2 regions of the Peribacillus sp. FSL K6-5616 genome follow, and region 1 is predicted to be linked to the other one. Evidence: riboswitches for the same ligand, from Rfam matches in the RefSeq annotation. Region 1 holds a riboswitch; the other holds the start of a gene.
What was found. Region 1 has a riboswitch for preQ1 ahead of MHB45_RS00065 (QueT transporter family protein). Riboswitches for the same ligand answer to the same signal wherever they lie in the genome.
Positions count from the first base shown of each region.

Region 1 (4,842 bases):
ATAAAGATATAGAATTAAGCCTATTGATAAAAGGAAAACAATGCCTTCCGCCCTTTGGAGTTGAATGAAGACCTCTTTATTATGGATATTTGTAGTTAAAAAATAGTCGAATACGACTAATGTAAGAATCCCGGATAGGATATATATTGCTAAGATGGAGCGTTTGGACATGGAGATTCTCCCTGATTTTAAGACATTTCAAAGGTAAAATTACATACACATTTTAACAAACTATCGGAAAAAAATATATGCAGAATCTCTAAATAAAAAAAACAGGGGCCAATGTGGTCACCTGTTTTTTCTGAAGAAGGTTAGTTTCTTCTTCTTTTTTGCACGCTTATAGATCATGAAGAATAGTAAGAAGAGGAGTGCAAGAGCAGCTAGCGTATATTGGTTCATTTCAACAGATAGCAGCCCATAGGGAATCAGTGATAGGAAGAAAAAGTATATAAGGTTGCCAAGTGCCGTCGCCAATAAAAAGTCTTTGAAAGTGACGGTGCTGACTCCGGCTGCCAAGTTAATTAAGCTTGTGGGGATAAGCGGGAAAATCCTGCCTGTAAACACGTACATGAAGCCATGCTCCACTACAGATTCTTGCCACTTTTCACCAATCTTCTTTAAAAGAAGCTCCTGAAACCAGTTTCTTGCTGCATAAAAAATGAATCCTGAGGCAACAACACTTGTAAACCAACTCCATAGATAGCCATATATGAATCCGAATATCGTGACATTGATGGTCAGGAGCAAAATTAAGGGGATGATTGTAAAAGAATTTTGTACAAACATCAATACGAATGTCACAATAAATGTAAGCAAAAGATTTTCCTTCAATATGCCAATCACAGAATCCAAATCACTTTTCCAAACCAAAGTGAACAGTTCTGCATTAGAGTATATAAAAATTGCGATTACAAGTAGACCGATTATGGTCAGGACTTTTTTCAAAGGGCCACCACCATTCTTACTAATAGTTTATCATTTTCGAGTTCAATGGTGAAAAAAAAGAGCTGCCGCATCATGCAGACAGCTCTTTTCCATTATAGTGGCTTAACGGCGCGAAGATTCCTTTTAAAGCCACTTTTCAAACTGAATTCTTTTGTTCATTCCATAAATGATTGGCGCGCCAATCAAAAGGACAACGAACTCACCGACAGCTGTAGTCATCCAGCTTAGCCAGAATGGCAAACCAAAGGCAAGGTTCAGTTCAATTGCAATTAAAAACATTGTGAACGTGAAAAAGATAATCGTAGCGATCATACGTCCTTTAATGCCTTTTATGAAACGAGAAACATAAATGACAAGCAATAAGGCGAGCAGGGATTGCCCCACCCCAAAAATCAAATCATATGGCACCATCGGCGAAAAGAGCAGATTCGATATGAAGACTCCTCCAACGATACCGTAGATATATTTTTTATTGAATACAATCAGATGATTCAACATTTCCGGTACACGGAATTGGAACATCTCAAAAGCTATTGGTTTAAACACCAATGAGACCGCCACATACAAGGCAGCCAATAACCCGTTTATCACGAGTGTACGAACATTCATTTTACTCTCTCCCTAGTTTTTTATCGTGGGATGGTTACGAACCACGTGCAGGCGTTTACCCGATGATTAATAGTATCCCATGTAAGCTTGTTTCGTCAATTTGTAAAGAATGGTTTTAATTTATAGGTTTCCAATCAGATGAAGCAGCACAATTGGATTTTGAATTTTTGCAATGAAGGATGATATTATTTCAATATGTACATAAAAAGGAGTGAATATTAATATGTCGATCGAAAGTGTCAAAAGCCATTTTAAACAATGGAATCGGGAAGGCGACGTAAAGGAGTTCGAATCATCTAGTGCAACGGTGATTGAGGCAGCGGAAACCATCGGTGTTATCCCAGCGCGGATTGCCAAGACCCTTTCCTTTAAAGGGGAGGGTGAACACGCGATTTTGGTCGTTGCCGCAGGGGACGCGAAAGTGGATAATAAGAAATTTCGTCAGACGTTCGGTTTCAAGGCACGAATGCTTTCACCTGATGAAGTGCTTGCACAGACCGGCCATGCAATCGGAGGCGTTTGCCCGTTTGGCCTGGCAAACGATTTAGCTGTTTTTCTTGATGTATCGATGAAGCGCTTCGAGTCATTGTTTCCGGCTTGCGGCAGTTCAAACTCTGCAATAGAACTTACACTCGCTGAATTATTTGAATATTCAGGTGCCAAGGATTGGGTGGATGTTTGTAAGGGGTGGGAAGAAAAAGGGAATGTGGAAACGGCGGCAGGAAATGCAGTTGATGGCATTTGATGAATGGGATGGAGTCCACTAAAGTGAATTTTATTTGCGGGGGGCCGCATGCATTTCTATTATTAAAGCGGAAAATGGGCAGAAAGTGTTCCTGATCGGAGGTTGAAAGATGTTAAATGGAAGCGAAAGAAAAAGCAATAGCAGCTATCTGAGTCTTAAAACTCTTTATGAAGAAAATATAACGGTTAAGAGCATTGCCCAGGAGCTTGTGTTTTGCCATAAAAACGATCTGGCGCTGGATATCCAGAAAGCAATGAAAAAAAAGAATTTTGATATATTGGCAGTCCAAGATCAAGGGGAAATCATCGGATATATCGAAAGGCAAGAACTAGGTGAGGGAAGTATTTCTGAATATATGAGAAACTTCTCACCAAGGGAAATGGTTTCGAATTCAACCCCTTTGATCCAGCTTCTCCATATTTTTAAGAATAAGACAAGGGTGTTCGTACTAGAGAATAATTCAATTAAAATGTTGATTACCCATGCCGACCTCCAAAAGCCTCCGATCAGGATGCTGATATTCGGATATATTACCTTATTGGAAATGAGGATGAGCGATATCATCCTGGATAGATTCGGCGATGGCAGCTGGTATCCAATGATCAGCGAAGACCGTTTAGAAAAGGCAACCGAATTATATAAAAGGAGAATCGATAAAAATGAGGATATCAATATAATAGAGTGCCTGCAAATCAGTGATAAATTCGATATTATACATAAAGATAAAGAATTGAGGCACTTCTTCCAAATCCCTTCGAAAAGTAAAGGGAGGAAGGATGCGAATGCCATCCGAAAATTACGGGATAAGATTTCCCATGCTAATGAACTGGGTCTGGACATGTCATGGATGGAAATCATCGAGGTTGTCGAGTCCTGCGGCCGACTGCTCGAAATCTCTGAATCCTATCCTTATGAAAAATAAGATCCGGCTAATCATGCTGGTTCTTTTTTTTGCGCATCCAGATAGAAAAAAACTGCCCGTATCAGGCAGTCTCCCCGAAAAACTCAAAACTCCGGCAGTTGATCCAGGTTATTTTCTTTTATCCCATCGGGCTCACTCCGTAATATGTCACGTCCATATTTATGAAAGACGTCAACGTTGGCCAGGTTGCCAGCTTTGGCTTCCGCAAGGGCTGTGGGGTAGTCGAGTTCGCGGCCGGAGTCCGTCTTGATGGCGATAATATTGTCCTCTTCATTTTTCCTTACGGCGATGATTTCCTCTTTTCCTGCTGCTGAATCACTTTGGTTTGCTTGCGGTGTTCCCTGCTGTTTATATGACTCATAGGCTTCTTCAAATTGGTCCATGTTTTAGACACCTCCTATTTATAGGGTGAACCATTTTTCCTGCAATATACAAACCGGATTTCGTCCAACTTGGGCCGTTAATTCGTCCAAATGGGCCGATCTTTCGGCACTTTTTTTGTGTGAATGCTGTCGTCTTGGCCTTTTTGCAGTGGCATGGCACTTGCAACTATTTTAAGTAGTGCAAGTTTAAGTAGTTGGTGTAAGCAGTAGCAAGAAATAATATCCACTAGATTAAGGGAGGAATAGTAATCATGAATGTAAAACAAGGGGCAAGCACTGTAAATGCAAAACAACAGGTCAAGACAATGAAGGCGGCGGTCGTCAATGAATTTAACCAAAAACTTGAGATAAAGGAAGTACCGATCCCGGAATTGGAATATGGTGAGATATTAGTGAAAATTAAAGCCTGTGGCGTGTGTCATACCGATTTACATGCCGCACATGGTGATTGGCCGGTAAAACCCAAGCTTCCACTTATCCCGGGACATGAGGGTGTGGGCATTATAGAAAAGGTGGCGGAAGGCGTAACTTCCTTGAAAGTGGGTGACCGTGTTGGGATCCCTTGGCTTTATTCGGCCTGCGGCGATTGTGAATATTGTCTGACCGGCAGGGAAACGCTTTGCTTGGATCAATTGAATGCAGGATATTCCGTGGACGGAGGGTATGCGGAATATTGTAAAGCACCAGCCAAATATGTGGTGAAGGTTCCTGAAGGGCTTGACTTTGCGGAGGTATCACCGATTTTCTGTGCAGGTGTAACGACTTATAAGGCGCTTAAGGTATCAGAAGCAAAACCTGGTGATTGGGTAGCGGTTTATGGAATTGGCGGATTGGGACATGTTGCCCTGCAATACGCAAAAGCGATGGGCTTTAATGTCATTGCTGTCGATATTCAAGATGATAAGCTTGATCTGGCAACGGAACTGGGGGCGGATTACACGGTTAATGGGCTTAAGACCGATCCTGTACAGGCCATTAAGGATAAGGTTGGCGGCGTGCAGGCATCCATTTCTGTGGCGGTTACGAAAAAAGCATTCGAACAGGCTTACAGTTCAGTCAAGAGGGGCGGCACACTTGTTGTAGTCGGATTGCCGAATGATGAACTTCCAATCCCGATTTTTGATACAGTGTTAAATGGGGTGACTGTAAAAGGGTCCATCGTCGGGACGAGAAAAGATTTACAGGAAGCTGTTCAATTTGCGGCTGAGGGTAAAGTCAGAACGAATATTGAAACAAGA
Region 1 covers NZ_JBBOYT010000001.1:11,141-15,982, forward strand. The annotation lists gene MHB45_RS00055 (PAS domain-containing sensor histidine kinase) at 1-171, opposite strand, end outside; gene MHB45_RS00060 (TVP38/TMEM64 family protein) at 289-945, opposite strand; gene MHB45_RS00065 (QueT transporter family protein) at 1,069-1,554, opposite strand; PreQ1 riboswitch class I at 1,561-1,605, opposite strand; gene MHB45_RS00070 (YbaK/EbsC family protein) at 1,778-2,299, shown strand; gene MHB45_RS00075 (hypothetical protein) at 2,409-3,221, shown strand; gene MHB45_RS00080 (DUF3892 domain-containing protein) at 3,305-3,604, opposite strand; gene adhP (alcohol dehydrogenase AdhP) at 3,910-4,842, shown strand, end outside.

Region 2 (4,842 bases), 3.6 Mb from region 1:
GGCATATTGATAATCTTCCTCGTTAAAGACGACGATCTTCAAAGAAACATGGTTTTCAGGATTTCGATTGGCAAGATTCGAGATGATTTGGTCAAGAACCGTAAAGTCCGTGTTCATTCCAGAGCTCGGCGGCTTAGGTGAGATAGTCAGTTCATCAATATCGAGAAACCAATCCTGCCATCGGCTCCCTTGTGTTTCGATACCAATTTTCATTTTATTTTCATGTAAGATCGCTATCAAGCCGTTTAGGTTTTTCAGCAGGGCCGGGTTTCCCCCAGATATCGTCACGAAGGAAAAACCGGAACCCCCAATTCGCTTCAGCTCATCCCATATTTCATCGGCAGTCATCTGAACGGTATCTTCCTTACCTGTGCCATCCCAAGTAAATGCGGAATCACACCAGGAACATGAATAATCGCAGCCGGCCGTCCGAACGAACATGGTTTTTTGACCAATGACCATTCCCTCTCCTTGGATGGTCGGCCCGAAGATTTCCATAACCGGGAGTTTACTCACTTTCCATCCACTCCCGTCTGGCTTCGGCATAGCTTGTCGGCGTTTCGTACAGTCGAACAAATTCGACTCTAGCACCCTCATATTCTTTTAATGAAAGGGCTTCGGCCATTTTTTCATAGATCCAGACAACCATATTTTCAGCTGTTGTATTCATGAGCGGCAGGGTTTCATTCAAATAACGATGATCCAGGTGGATTTCGATTTCATTTTTCCATATATCCTTGATGTCACCAAAATCTATCATCAACCCGCGTGAATCCGTATACCCGCTCAATCCGAAAATGACTTTATACGTGTGGCCATGCAGGTTCTTGCATTTCCCTTCATAGTCATGCAGATGGTGCGCCGCGTCAAAGGTGAATTCCTTACTCACGAGAACCCTCTTGTTTGTATACTTCAATTGGCTGCGCTGAATATCTTCATCTATTTTTTGGAGTTTATCCACTATCTTAAAACCGTACATCATGAAAGCACCTTCCGTCTGCTTACATAGTCATCCAGTCCTTTTTTCCGCAGATTACATGCCGGACAATCTCCACAGCCATCGGAGATGATTCCGTTATAGCAAGTCAGGGTCTTTTCGCGGACAAAGTCGAACGCGCCAAGCTGGTCAGCAAGCTCCCATGTTTCCTCTTTATTAAGCCACATTAGCGGCGTATCAATCACGAATGACTGGTCCATCGATAAGTTCAAGGTCACATTCAACGATTTAATGAATACATCGCGGCAGTCAGGATATCCGCTGAAATCCGTTTCACAGACTCCTGTGACAATATGTTTAGCGCCAATCTGGCTCGCCAGCACTCCGGCAAACGAAAGGAACAGCAAATTCCTCCCTGGCACGAACGTCGACGGCAGCTCCCCTTCTTCTCCGTCCGCCACTGCGATATCACTTCTTGTCAATGCATTCGGTGCCAGTTGGTTCAGCAGCGACATGTCAAGGATATGGTGGTTCACGCCCAATTCCTTGGCAATGTTTTGAGCGCATTCGATTTCCAAGCTATGCCGCTGATTATAATCGAACGTCACCGCTTCCACTTCCTCAAATCTCTCCAATGCCCAAAACAGGCACGTCGTACTGTCCTGCCCTCCGCTAAACACAACCACTGCCTTTTCTTTCTTCTTCATTTCTATAAAACTCCTTTTTACGGAAAAAAACAGCACCCTAAGAATAGAGCACTGTTTCTCCTTAGTTTTTTTGAGAGGGTAGCTAGAACCTCTTCCGCCTTAACGCGGAATATTATATTTTTCCAAGTCAATAGTAACTTGAAAATGATAAGAAATCAAGATGTTTATATAAAGTGAACATTAGACCTGATGGAAAATTTGGTTAACTTTTCATTACTTAAAAATCACATTAAAAATCCGATAAAAAAGAGTGAATAAAATATCGATAAAGGGGTCCAATAATTTGAAAAGCATTAAAGCAAAGGTATTGGTGGCATTTTCACTCATCATATCTTTATGTGTCATCTTAGGAGCATTCAACATTTATAGCAGCAACAAGTCACTGGCATACTCCCAGGATATCATCGAAAGGGAACTTCCGCTTCTTATCCAAGACGAAAAGCTCCTATATAATCTAGCACAAAGAACCGCATTCGTCCGGGCCTATATTCTATATGGCGACGAGAGTTATAAAGAAAGGTTCTTACAATATACCGAAGAAAGCCAGGTCATCCAGGAGGAACTCCTAGCCTTAAGCGATTCTGATAAAACAAAGGAATTGATCGAGAAAAGCGTGGATTGGAGGACGATGATTGTAGAACGGGTATTTATCCAGTATGAAAAAGGAAATGAAGAACGCGCTAAAGAGATACTCAAAAATGAAGTGGCGCCAATCAGCAATGAAGTAATGGAGGGTTTCAAGGAGCTTGCTTCTAAACGCGAGGAATTGTTTGTCGCTTCAGGTAAAACCGTCATCGAAAGCGGGAAATCGGTCAAGACGACAAGTATCATCATATCCATTGCAGCAGTCCTTATCGGCCTTGTGCTGGCGCTTGTTACTGCCAACCTCATTACCACCCCCCTCCTTAAAATTAGGGACAGGATGAAAATGGTTGCTGACGGAGAGCTGAATCATGAGCCCCTGGAGCAAAAGTCATATGATGAACTGGGCGAATTAACGGTCTCCGCCAACCAAATGCAGAAAAACCTTCGTGATACGATCGAAAAAATGCTCGTTGTTTCGCAATCCGTTACCAACCAAAGCGAGGATCTGACTCAATCAGCAAATGAAGTGCAGCAGGGCAGCAAGCAAATAGCGTCTACGATGTATGAACTTTCGGAAGGTTCGGAGTCACAAGCCAGCCGGGCAGCTGAAATGGTTCGCATGATGGATGATTTCACCGGCAGGATCGAGTTGGCCCACCTGGAAGGAGCGGATGTGGCTAGAAGTTCAACCGAAATCCTTTCCTTGACCAAGGACGGCACCGCTTTAATGCGCAGTTCAGTCCAACAGATGCAAAGTATTGATGGGATTGTCAAAAATGCCGTAGAGCAAGTGAAAGGGCTCGATTCTCAATCACAGCACATCTCGCAGCTTGTGCAGGTCATCAAAGATATATCCAATCAAACCAATCTATTGGCGCTGAATGCAGCCATAGAGGCCGCTCGTGCTGGTGAACATGGCAAGGGCTTTGCCGTCGTCGCCGATGAAGTGCGGAAACTCGCTGAAGAGGTCACACACTCCGTTGGGGATATCACCAATATTGTCTCCGCCATTCAAACGGGTTCAAAAACAGTCGTCCACTCCCTGGAAGATGGTTATACTCAAGTGGATGAAGGCACGAAACAGATCACACTCACAGGCCGAACCTTTGAAACAATCAATCACTCTGTCGGGAATATGGAAATGAAAATACAGCATATTACCGAAGAATTGAACTATATCTCCACAAATAGCAAAAAAATCAATCAGGCTATCGAAGATATCGCTGCCGTTTCTGAAGAGTCCGCGGCAGGAATCGAACAAGTCTCCGCCTCCGCTCAGCAATCCAGCTCTTCGATGGATGAAATCACGAATCATGCCAGTGAACTTGCATCTTCGGCAGAATTGCTGACTGCACAGGTTAAGAAATTCCAATTATGACACTAGCAAGTTCCCGCTGCTTGAATGCGGGAACTTGCTTTTTTTCTCCTATTATAAGGGTTGTTTCATTTTCGTATATTCGGGGAATATATAACTATACACAATAATGAACCATTAAAAAAGCAAATCTATCAAAAGCGGCTGGAAGTGAATATTTTCCTTTGTTTTCAGAATATTTAGTGTATAATGAATATAATTAAAGGAATATTTTAACTGAAATAATGATTACTTCCAATACCTGCAAATCCTGTCCTTTCCTTCAACACCATGCACGGGCCCATATGCTCAGTAATTATCGATTGCATGCTTTCTCTCGAATCAAACCATTCACATCTTTATTCACACAAAAACATATTTTCCACTCCAAATTTGTAAAAAAAGGTTAAACTACACCAACGATATGTTACTATTAAACTAAGACCTTTTAACCCCATAAGGAGGAATTCATATGAAACGTTTTTTCAAATTCATCGCAGATTTTAAAGAAAGAAAAGCACTGGAACGGGAAACCGAAGAATTCTTTCGCAAAGAATACGAAAATTATATGAAGAAGAATCCTGACAATCAAGGAAAAAGAAGGAGATTAGCTCCTAGACTTTATGTGATTGATGGCGGTAAAAAGGGCTCCAACCTTGAGATTTCTGACAGAAAGAAATCCAGTTAACCTGATTCCTTCCATTATCAGCTACCCAAGCTGTAACTCAAGACCCACAAAAGTTAAATCTCCATGATTAACGGAGATCCGTGACCATTACATTCATTTACAATATATAAGCCGAAAGCTCAGATATGCTTCTGGGCTTTTTTATTTTTCATTCTTCTATAAACACTATATTTATAGAAGAAACTAGGTATTTTTTAAAAGAAATGGGTTAACTTTAGTTTATTTCATGTTTTAGGTAAAAGTTCAATTATAGACCCCTGGGTATTACCAAGGAAAATCCGAAAAATATCAAAAAAAAGAGATGTGTTCTTTTACTCATCTTTATCCATATTCAAAAGAGTTCAACTATTTGAGTCGTTAGATGCAATATTTCACATTGAATGACAAATGCATAAAAATTGTAACGTTTATGTCAAACAATGGGTATAAACAATTAACAAACTGTAATAAACCTCACATTTAAAAATTAATTATTATTCAAATATAGCCATTATGAATTAGGTTCAAATACTCATAAACCTATTTTACTTCTGACCAAAATAGGTTTTTATTAAACTTTCCATAATTTAGT
Region 2 covers NZ_JBBOYT010000001.1:3,631,442-3,636,283, forward strand. The annotation lists gene queE (7-carboxy-7-deazaguanine synthase QueE) at 1-516, opposite strand, end outside; gene queD (6-carboxytetrahydropterin synthase QueD) at 509-979, opposite strand; gene queC (7-cyano-7-deazaguanine synthase QueC) at 979-1,644, opposite strand; PreQ1 riboswitch class I at 1,700-1,742, opposite strand; gene MHB45_RS17455 (methyl-accepting chemotaxis protein) at 1,928-3,607, shown strand; gene MHB45_RS17460 (hypothetical protein) at 4,056-4,271, shown strand.
Region 2: another riboswitch for preQ1. It lies ahead of queC (7-cyano-7-deazaguanine synthase QueC); the one in region 1 lies ahead of MHB45_RS00065 (QueT transporter family protein).